DNA from 2 places in the Mesorhizobium sp. WSM2240 genome. Region 1 is predicted to be linked to the other one. Evidence: riboswitches for the same ligand, from Rfam matches in the RefSeq annotation. Region 1 holds a riboswitch; the other holds the start of a gene.
The links. A riboswitch is a leader RNA that binds a small molecule or an ion and turns the genes downstream of it on or off. The one in region 1 is predicted to bind thiamine pyrophosphate.

Region 2: linked by a shared signal. The riboswitch ahead of ABVK50_RS02170 (YkoF family thiamine/hydroxymethylpyrimidine-binding protein) and the one ahead of thiB (thiamine ABC transporter substrate binding subunit) in region 1 are both predicted to bind thiamine pyrophosphate.

What each region holds. Positions count from the first base shown of each region.
Region 1 covers NZ_CP159253.1:4,923,675-4,928,807, forward strand. Annotated here, with positions in the region: gene ABVK50_RS24450 (ABC-F family ATP-binding cassette domain-containing protein) at 1-1,778, opposite strand, end outside; gene ABVK50_RS24455 (thiamine diphosphokinase) at 1,784-2,431, opposite strand; TPP riboswitch at 2,539-2,653, shown strand; gene thiB (thiamine ABC transporter substrate binding subunit) at 2,697-3,698, shown strand; gene thiP (thiamine/thiamine pyrophosphate ABC transporter permease) at 3,828-5,133, shown strand, end outside.
Region 2 covers NZ_CP159253.1:450,858-455,990, forward strand. Annotated here, with positions in the region: gene ABVK50_RS02160 (ABC transporter ATP-binding protein) at 1-575, opposite strand, end outside; gene ABVK50_RS02165 (ABC transporter permease) at 572-1,372, opposite strand; gene ABVK50_RS02170 (YkoF family thiamine/hydroxymethylpyrimidine-binding protein) at 1,406-2,014, opposite strand; TPP riboswitch at 2,005-2,118, opposite strand; gene ABVK50_RS02175 (TetR/AcrR family transcriptional regulator) at 2,498-3,184, opposite strand; gene ABVK50_RS02180 (efflux RND transporter periplasmic adaptor subunit) at 3,326-4,330, shown strand; gene ABVK50_RS02185 (ABC transporter permease) at 4,338-5,133, shown strand, end outside.

The DNA of each region.
Region 1 (5,133 bases):
AGTTCCAGCCACTCCTCCTCCATTGCGGCAAGGGTGGCGCGCTCCCTGTCGAGCGCGGCGATGGTCTTCTGAAAGCCCTTGGGGTCGCGCTCATAGAAGGCGGGATCGGCAATATTGTTCTCCAGTGCCGAGATCGAGGCCGACACCGCCGCCATTCTTGTCGGCAGGTTTTCCAGCGCGAATTTCTGCTTGAAGGACAGCTTTTTTGCTGGACCCTTTGCCTGGGCAGCGTTGGCGCGTGAGGCTTCCGTCGGCGCTTTCACGATGCCGCGCCGGTCGTCCAGTTTTGTCCCGCCTCGTTGCGCCAGCATGTCGGAATAGCCGCCCGCATATTCGATCCAGCGTCCGTCGCCATCCGGCGCGATGATGCTGGTCACGGTGCGGTCCAGGAAATCGCGGTCATGGCTGACCAGTATGACCGTTCCGGCAAAGCCCGCGACGAGTTCCTGCAAAAGCTCCAGCGTCTCCATGTCGAGATCGTTGGTCGGCTCATCGAGCACCAGGAGGTTGGCCGGACGCGCCAGCACTCGCGCCAGGATCAGCCGCGCCCGCTCGCCCCCGGAAAGCTCGCGCACGGGCGTGCGCGCCTGCTCGGCCTTGAACAGGAAATCCTTCATGTAGGAGACGACGTGGCGCTCCTCGCCATTGATGACCAGGTTCTCGCCGCGCCCGTCGGTGAGGAAATGCGCCAGCGTCTCCTGCGGGTCGACCGACGCGCGCTTCTGGTCGAGGGTGGCAATTTCGAGATTCGTGCCAAGCCGAACCGTGCCGGCGTCCGGCTTCAATTCGCCGGTCAGCATCTTGAGCAGCGTTGTCTTCCCCGCCCCGTTCGGCCCCACCAAGCCGATGCGGTCGCCGCGCTGGATGCGCGTGGAAAACCCCTTCACGACAGTCAGGTCGCCGAAGCTCTTCTCGATGTTCTTTGCCTCGATGACCAGCTTTCCGGATTCGGCCGCGTCGCTCGCCGCCATCGTGGCGACGCCTTCCGCCCCGCGGTGGCCGCGAAAGCGCTGCCGCATCGACTGGAGTTCGCCCAGCCGTCGCATGTTGCGCTTGCGCCGCGCCGTCACGCCGTAGCGCAGCCAGTGCTCCTCGCGCACGATCTGGCGGCCGAGCTTGTGCTGTTCGCGCTCTTCCTCTTCGAGGATCGTGTCGCGCCATTCCTCGAAATGCGCGAAACCTTTTTCCAGCCGCCGGGTCCGGCCGCGGTCAAGCCACACAGTCGTCCGCGAGACGCGCTCGAGAAAGCGGCGGTCGTGCGAAATCACGATCAGCGCCGACGACGAGCGGTTCATCTCCTCTTCCAGCCACTCGATCACCTGCAGGTCGAGATGGTTGGTCGGCTCGTCGAGCAGCAATATGTCGGGCTCGGGCGCCATGACGCGGGCGAGAGCGGCGCGACGTGCCTCGCCGCCGGAAAGATCGTTCGGGCTCTCCTCACCTGTCAGACCGAGATGCTCCATCAGATAGGTTGCGCGGTAGGGATCGTCGGCCGGCCCAAGCCCGGCCTCGACATAGGCGCGAACGCTGCCAAAACCTTCCATGTCCGGCATCTGCGGCAAATAGCGGATCGTCGCGGAAGGCTGGCGGAACACCTCGCCGTCCTGCGGCTCGACCAGGCCGGCGGCAATCCTGAGCAGCGTCGATTTGCCCGAACCGTTGCGGCCGACCAGCGCGATGCGCTCGCCGGCCGAGGCCGAAAGCGACGCGCCATCGAGCAAGGGCGCGCCGCCGAAGGTCAGTCTGATGCCGTCGAGATTGAGAAGCGGTGGCGCCATGTCGTTCAGTGTTCCGGAAGCGGGTAAGGATGAGCCAGCAGGACGGCGCGGCCGCTTTCCAGGGAAATGCGCAGGCGCCCCCGCGTCTCGTTGGAGATCGTCAGCGAAGAGCCGAACGCCACCTCGACCCTATCGAGCGGCCATTTTGCGCCCTCGACCGACAGCCCGAAAAGTCGGGAGAAGCCGAGAATGGAAAACAGCATGCCGTCGTCGTCATAGTCGAACTCGGCGGCGCCCGGCAGCAGCGGAATTCCTTCCTGCGCGCCACTGGTCAATAACACCTCGACGCCTGCTTCGGCGAGCCTGACCGCCAGCGCGAGGTGCAGGAACTCATGGTCGGCGCGCTGCCCGCCGAACGCGCCGCACAGCACCAGCGACGTCGCGCCGAGACCAAGAGCCTCTGCGATGGCCAGTTCGCCGTCGGTCTTGTCCTTTGCGGACGGAAACGTCTTGCGCGGAATATCTGAATAATGCGCCGGCAGGACCGGCGGAACCGAATCGAAATCGCCGACCCAAAGTTCCGGCTCGACCCCAAGTGCCGCCGCATGCCGGATGCCCGAATCGGCCGCGATGACGCGCGCGCCGGCGATTTGCGCGTCGAGGCGCGGCGTGCGGACGAGGCCGCCGCCGAGGAGGATTGCAAATCTGCTCATGGCGGTGGCCCTTATCACGCGCCGCCCCCGAAACGGAAGGCGGCGATTGCGCGCCATCGCCCGCAAACAAGCGCTTGCTCTGCCCGCCCGGCGGCCCTATGTCTGGAAATGCTCTAACGGGGTGCCGGATGCGACGTTTCGCATGCCGGCTGAGAGGCAGATCGCCAACCCGCTGAACCTGATCCGGTTTGCACCGGCGGAGGGATTAGATGCCTCGGACGCCCGGCGCTTCAATTCCCTTTCAAAACGAATGAAGGAGGCGCCGATGCGCATTTTGTTGTCCCTTGTCTCAGCACTAGCGATTTCCGCCGCGGCCGTTCCGGCTTTCGCGCAGGAAAAGCTCACCATCTACACCTATGAGAGCTTCACCGCCGAGTGGGGCCCGGGGCCGCAGGTCGAAAAGGCTTTCGAGGCGGAGTGCGACTGCGATCTCGAATTCGTCTCGGTCGCCGACGGCGTGGCGCTGCTCAACCGGGTGAGGCTCGAAGGCGCCTCAACCAAGGCCGATATCGTGCTCGGCCTTGACACCAACCTTACAGCCGAGGCCGAGGCGACGGGCCTGTTCGCCCCGTCAGGCACCGATCTCGCTAACGTCAACGTGCCCGGCGGCTGGACCGACGATGTCTTCGTGCCGTTCGACTACGGCTATTTCGCCGTCGTATACGATACGGAAAAGCTCGAGAACCCGCCGAAAAGCATGAAGGAGCTGGTTGAGGGCGATCCGGAACAGAAGATCGTCATCCAGGATCCGCGCACCTCGACGCCCGGCCTTGGCCTGCTGCTCTGGGTCAAGGCCGTCTATGGCGATGAGGCGCCGGAGGCCTGGGCGAAGCTGCAGAAGCGCGTATTGACGGTCACGCCGGGCTGGAGCGAGTCTTACGGCCTGTTCACCAAGGGAGAAGCGCCGATGGTGCTGTCCTACACCACCTCGCCCGCCTACCACGTCATTGCGGAAAACACCAAAAGGTATCAGGCGGCGGCTTTCGAGGAAGGGCACTATCTCCAGGTCGAGGTGGCCGGCATAACCACCACCGGCGCGAAAAACCCGCTGTCGCAGAAGTTCATGGCATTCATGACCGGGCCTGGCTTCCAGGATGTCATTCCCGAGACCAACTGGATGTTCCCGGCGGGCCGGACCGAGAAACCCCTTCACCCGGCATTCGCCGATCTGGTGCAGCCGGCAAAGACGCTTACCTTCGGCCCCGAAGAGGTCGCAGAGAACCGCAAGGCCTGGGTCGACGAGTGGCTCGCCGTGATGAGCGAGTGATTAACCGGCAATGAGCCGACTGCCCCTCATCCGCCTGCCGGCACCTTCTCCCCGTGAACAACGAGGAGAAGGGCGATATTCCAACGCTGACGACCCCCTCTCCCCGTCCTTCACGGGGAGAGGGTAAGGATGAGGGGCAGCGCCAGCGTGCTGAGACTGACAACCGCCAACCCCCGCATCGCCGCAGGCATTGTCGCGCTGACGGCAATCGCGATCCTCATCGGCGGCGCTTTCGCTGGGCTGATCGTCGAAGGCGCGCGGGAAATATCCGGCCCTCTATCGGCTTTCGATTCCTACCTGTTCCGCGTCATGCGCTTCACCCTGTGGCAGGCGCTGCTGTCGACCGCACTGTCGGTGGTTCCGGCGATCTTCGTTGCCCGCGCTCTGTCGCGCCATCCGAGTTTTCCCGGCAGAAGCCTCATCCTGCGCCTTTTCGCCGTGCCGCTGGCGCTGCCGGCGATCGTCGCCGCGCTAGGCGTTCTGGCGCTTTATGGCCGCGCCGGCTATTTCGCCGACGTGTTCAGCGCCGTCGCCGGCCAGAACTGGCCGGGCATTTACGGCCTTTCCGGCATCCTGGTCGCGCACGTCTTCTTCAACCTGCCGCTGGCGACGCGGCTGTTTCTCGAAGCGCTCGACACGGTGCCCGCCGACCAATGGCGGCTGGCGAGCCAACTCGGCATGGGGGCGAGACCCGCCTTCCGGCTGATCGAATGGCCGGCTCTGCGCGCCAGCCTGCCTGGCGTCGCCGGGCTGGTCTTCATGCTCTGCATCACCTCCTTCACCATCGTGCTCACGCTCGGCGGCGGGCCGCGCGCCACCACGCTCGAGGTGGCGATCTACCAATCGCTGCGCTTCGACTTTGATCCCGCGCGAGCGGTCGCATTGACGCTGCTGCAGATCGCGCTCACCGTGGCAGTTGTTTTCGCGCTGATGCGGCTCGGCGCCAACATCACCAGCGATGCAAATCTGCCGGTCGCGCCGCGCCGCTACGTTTCTGCCAGCAAGCCGGAAACGACGTTCAACACCGTGCTCCTCATCATAGCGCTGCTGTTCGTTGCCGGCCCGATGCTGGCGACGGTTATCGCCGGACTGGACGCTGATCTTGTCCGATTGGCGGGTGAAACCGCGGTGCGGCAGGCAACGACAACCAGTATCGTGCTCGCTACGCTATCAGCGCTGCTTTCGGCGGCGTTGGCGCTTTCGCTCGTCATGGCGCGGCGGGCGCTGGCGCTAAGGCGCGGAAGCGGTCGCAAGACGCTCCTCGAAAGCGTCGTCGACACCGGCGCCAGCCTTGTTCTGGTGGTGCCGCCGATCGTCATTGGCGCCGGATGGTTCGTGCTCTTGCGCCATTTCGGCGACGTTTTCGCTGTGGCGCCTGTCATGGTGGTGACCGTCAACGCAGTCATGGCGATGCCCTTTGCAATCCGAGCCGTTC
Region 2 (5,133 bases), 1.2 Mb from region 1:
TCGTGGGTGACCAGCAGCACGGTCCAGCGATGGCGCTCCCACATCGACTGCAGCCAGCGCTGCATGCCCGCGCGCGTCAGCGCATCGAGAGCGCCGAATGGCTCGTCGAGCAGGAGCATGTCGCGATGCTGGACGACGGTGCGCAAGAGTGCGGCGCGCTGTCGCATGCCGCCGGAAAGCTGCGCCGGATAGTGACGCTCAAATCCCTCCAGGCCGAACTCGGCGAAGAGAGGCGCAACCCGTGTGCGCGCCACCTTGCGGGTGACGCCCTGCACCTCGAGGCCAAGTGTTGCATTGTCGATGATGCGTCGCCACGGCATCAGCGCGTCGCGCTGCGGCATGAAGGCGAAAGGACGCCTGGCCTCGGTCAACGGAGCGCCGTCGAACGTGGTTGCGCCCCTGTCGGGTTGAACGCTGCCGGTCAGAATCTTGAAGATGGTCGACTTGCCGGCGCCCGACGGACCAAGGATCGAGACGAACTCGCCCGCCCGTACGGTGAGCGAGATGTCGGCCAGCACGTCGAGGCTGCCGAAGCTCTTGCGCAGATGACGCAACTCCAGCCGACTGCCGCTCATGGTCGGCGCCTTTGGTCGAGCCGTTGCCATGGCATCGACAAATGCTGGATCATCGCCGCGGCGGTGAACAGAACGAGGGTCAGCGTTGCGCTGACCAACACGGCCGCGAGCACGAGGTCCGGCCTGAAGTTGTTCTTGGCATTGAGGATGTAGATGCCGAGGCCCTTGGCCGCGCCCGCATATTCCGCGAAGATCGCGCCGACCACGGCATAGGTGATGGCAATGCGCAGGCCGGCAAAGAAGTAAGGCAGTGCAGACGGCAGCCGGGCCATCAGGAAAGTGCGCCAGCGCGAGGCTCCCATCGACACCAGAAGTGCTTCGACATCCTCGTCGGTTGCTGCATAGCCCTGGACCAGCGCCACCAGCATCGGAAAGAAGGTGACGAGCGCGACCAGCATGATCTTCGGGGTGAGGCCGAAGCCGAACCAGAGCACGATCAGTGGTGCGATGGCGACCAGAGGCAGGGTCTGGCTGATGATGAATACCGGGAACAGGGCCCGGCGCAGCGGCCTGGAAAAATCGACCAGCACCGAGAAGAGGAAGGCTGCCGAAACCGAGCAGGCAAAACCGAGCAGCGTCGCGCGGATTGTGGGGAGCGTGTTCGCGGCGAGCGCATCCCGATGCTGCACCATCTGGGCGAAGACTCGCGACGGCGCGGGCAAGGTCGTCGCCGAAATGCCCGAGACTTGCGCATAAACTTCCCACGCGGCGATCAACGAGCAGATCGAAATAAGGGCGGGACCGATCTTGGCGAGAGCGGACGCGAAACCGCGTGCGGGAGACGAAACGTCGGACATGGCGGACCTTTGGGGTGCAAACCAACCGGCGCGTCAGCGCGGCGTTGGGCTGTTCGCGGATACCGTCAGATCGATCGTCACATGCCCTTCAGGCGGTCCGAAGCGGCAGAACGCCGCTTCGAGCGCGGCAAAGACCGCGCCGGCATCGCCGCCGAGCCTGGTGCAGAAATTTTTGGAGCGGTCGAACACGCCGGAGCGTTTGAGAAAATCGATGCAGCCGTAGATTTCGTCCATGTGATCGCCCGTTCCCATCACATAGAGCGAGAACTGGGCGGCGGCCGCCGCATCGGTACGGGGAGCCTTGGTCATGGCGTCGAGAGCCGTCGCTTTGCGGTTTTCCAGAGACTCGCGCGGGCCGTTCAACTCCGGCGACGCGCGTATCTCGTCGTCGGGCTCGCCCGGGCAGCCGCGTGAAATTGCTGCCGATAGCACACAATGGATGCCGCCCTTGGCCGCTGCGACGAAGAGGTCGCGCATGGCCGGAAACAGCACTTCGGGAGGGCCGACCAGCAGCGTCGAGATGTCGTCCGTCTCTATGCGCAACTGGTCGCGATAGGGATCGAGCGCGCCGAGAGCGCTCATGATGACGCCGACGAAATCGTCGGTCATGGGATAAAGGGAAATCTGTGCGCCTGAAAACATAACCCGCCTCGCTCCGCTGGTATTACCCAGATCAGCTTTTAGGGTTTGAAGGCTTGGCGCCCGCGTCTCAGCCCCGGCAATACGGAGCACCCCTGTGGATGGCGGCAACCAATCAGATCGCGAGCGATTGGGCAAGCCTCTTCACGTAATTTGCCCACGCAAAGTGATATTGCCGTGCCGCTGGCTGAGCGCTCCGGCGTGCTACACTGGAATCAAGTAAATTGCACACGCAAAAAAGCCCGCTGCGGGAGGAGGTGCAGCGGGCTCTATTGAGGCGAACCCGGGAGGAGGTGAGTTCGCTTTGGCCGGCATCGCATCTGGGAGGAGTAGATGGCCGACAACACTTAATCTAGTCCTCGCCCATAGATTGGGCAATAGAACAATCTGCCTGACTCTTATGCAGATTGTCGCAGGCCCGGTTCCTCCTTGCTGGTTTTCCGGCCCGACGAGGTTTTTGATCAGATCACGTTTGCCGCGGCGCGATCAGGAAGTATCCGTGGTAAGAAGGGCGTGCGCAAAACCGGGTTCGGCGACCTCGATCGTTCCGTCCGGCAGCTTGAGAACGCGGTCGACAGCGATCCCGTAAAGCCGCAGTCGTTCGTCCAGCACACGCACGGCTTCGTCGATATTACCCGCTTCCGCCTGCTGTATGGCCCGGTGCATCACGGTCGCGAGGCTGAGGCGGAACTGCAGCAGCATCTCGGCGAACGCCTGCGGATCGGGCGCGTCGAAACGTCCCATACGGCTACCCTCTGCGATGATTTCGGTGATGACCGGCGCGGCGACTTCGGAGACCGCCCGGTCGATGCGGTGGAAGAGCACGACGTTCTCGGGCCGGAAGACCACGTCGAAAGTGCGCCGCATCTGCGGCGCCAGTTCACGCTTGAACCGCCGGGAACCGGCGAAGAGCGCATTGAGGCGCTCTACCGCGTCGAGCGAGCGGTCCTCGAGAATGGGCCGCAGTTGTTCCATGCTTTCTCGCGCCACACGGGCGGCGAGCGCTTCGAGCAGCGCCTCTTTGGACGGGAAGTAGTGGTAAAACGCGCCTTTCGAAAGGCCGGCTTCGCGGATGATGTCGTTGACCGTCGTGTTGTCATAACCGCGCTCGAAGAACAGCCGCTGCGCACAATCGAGCAGTTCGGCGGAGCGGATTTCCGGAGATTTTACCACTCGGGCCAGGCTTCGATCCCCGCTGCCGTTTGGCGGAACCTACCCGCCGTAACACATTGTCCTCATTATAGACCGACGGTCGGTCTAATGCTATAGGTGCCGTCGCCAAAAACCGGTTCAACTGTTACGGGAGAAGTTCTGGTGCGGCTGCTGCGATTTTTCCTTCTCATCGTCGTGCTCGCGGCCGCGGTTGGCGCCGCAGGCTGGTATTTTTGGCGGCCAGTCTCGGTTTCGGTCGTGACGCCCACGCGCGGAGACGCAGCCGAGATCGTCTATGCCAACGGCGTCGTCGAACCGCGCAATTGGGCCAAGGTGACGCCGTTGGTGCGCGAGCGAATCGTCGAACAATGCAATTGCGAAGGCGCGCCGGTGGAAAAAGGCGACGTGCTCGCCCGGCTTGACGACAGCGAAGCGCAGGCGGTGCTCGCCGAACTCGAGGCCCGGCTTTCGCTGGCGCAGGAGGAACTTCGACGCCTCTCGGTGCTCGCGGAACGCAATACGGCCAGCCAGCAGGCGCTTGATCGCGCGCAAAGCGAGGTCACGCAGATCGAGGCGCTGGTGGCCGGGCAAAGCGCGCGGCTCGAAAGCTATACGCTGCGCGCGCCGATCGCCGGCAAAGTGCTCAGGCAGGATGGCGAGGTCGGTGAGGTCGCTGATCTGGGCACGGTGCTGTTCTGGGTCGGCGATCCGAGGCCGCTGCTCGTGGTGGCCGATGTCAACGAGGAAGATATTCCGCGCGTCGAGGTGGGTCAGCGGGCGCTGCTGCGTTCCGACGCGTTCCCCCGACAGGAGCTCGAAGCGGTCGTGGACAGCATCACGCCCAAGGGCGATCCGGTGACCAAGACCTATCGCGTGCGCTTCCGCCTGCCTGACGACACGCCGCTGCTGATCGGCATGTCCGTCGATGTGAACATCATCACCGACGTTTCGGAGGACGCGCTGCTTGTGCCGTCGGTATCCATCGAGGGAAACCGGGTGTTCGTTGTCGAAGGCGACAGGGCGCGGCTTCGCGAGATCGAGACCGGCATCCGCGGCATCCGCGGCGTTGAAGTGCTCTCGGGGCTTGACGAAAAGACGCGCATCATCTCGCCCTATCCGGAGGCGCTCGAGAACGGCGCGCGGGTTGCCGTCGAGGGCGGGGAGTGAGGCCGCCATGCGCCTCATCATAGATATCGCCATGACCCACATAGCCGGGCGAGGGCGGCAGACGCTGGTCGCGGTGATCGGGGTCGCCGTCGGCGTTGGCTTCTCCATCGCCATGGCGGCGCTGATGCAGGGCGGCCAGGACGATTTCGTCGAGCAGCTGGTCAACACCATGCCGCATGTGCAGGTGACCGACGAGCAGAGGACGGCGCGCCGCCAACCGGCCGAGGACGCATTCGACGCGGTGGCAATTTCGGGGCTGAGGCCGCGCGACGACCGGCGCGGCATCATAAATCCCACTGAAGCGCTCTCCTGGCTTGAAGGCTGGATACCCGGGCGGTTCGCGCCGAGCCTCAGAACGCAGGGCGTCATCCGCTACTCGAGCCGCGAGGTCGGCGCCGCGATCATCGGGGTCGATCCCGAAGCCGAGCCGGCCGTCTCGCCCATCGTGGGAGAGTTCGTGCAGGGCAGCTTCCCAGGGCTGACGGCTGGCGGCAACAACATCGTGGTAGGCGACACCATGGCGGAACGCCTGGGCGCGGGACTGGGCGACACCGTCACGGCGGTATCGTCGGAAGGGCTGAGCCGGAGCTTCAGGATCGTCGGGCTGTTCCACACCGGCACCACGGCGCGCGACGAGGGCGAGGCCTACGTGCTGCTGAAGAACGCGCAAATTCTCTCCGCCCGCCCGAACGCGATCAACGAGATCCGCATCAAGCTCAACGACCCGAATGCGGCGCCGGCGGTCGCGCGGCGCGTGGAAGCGGAAATCGGCTACAAGGCGGTGGCGTGGCAGGAGGCGAACG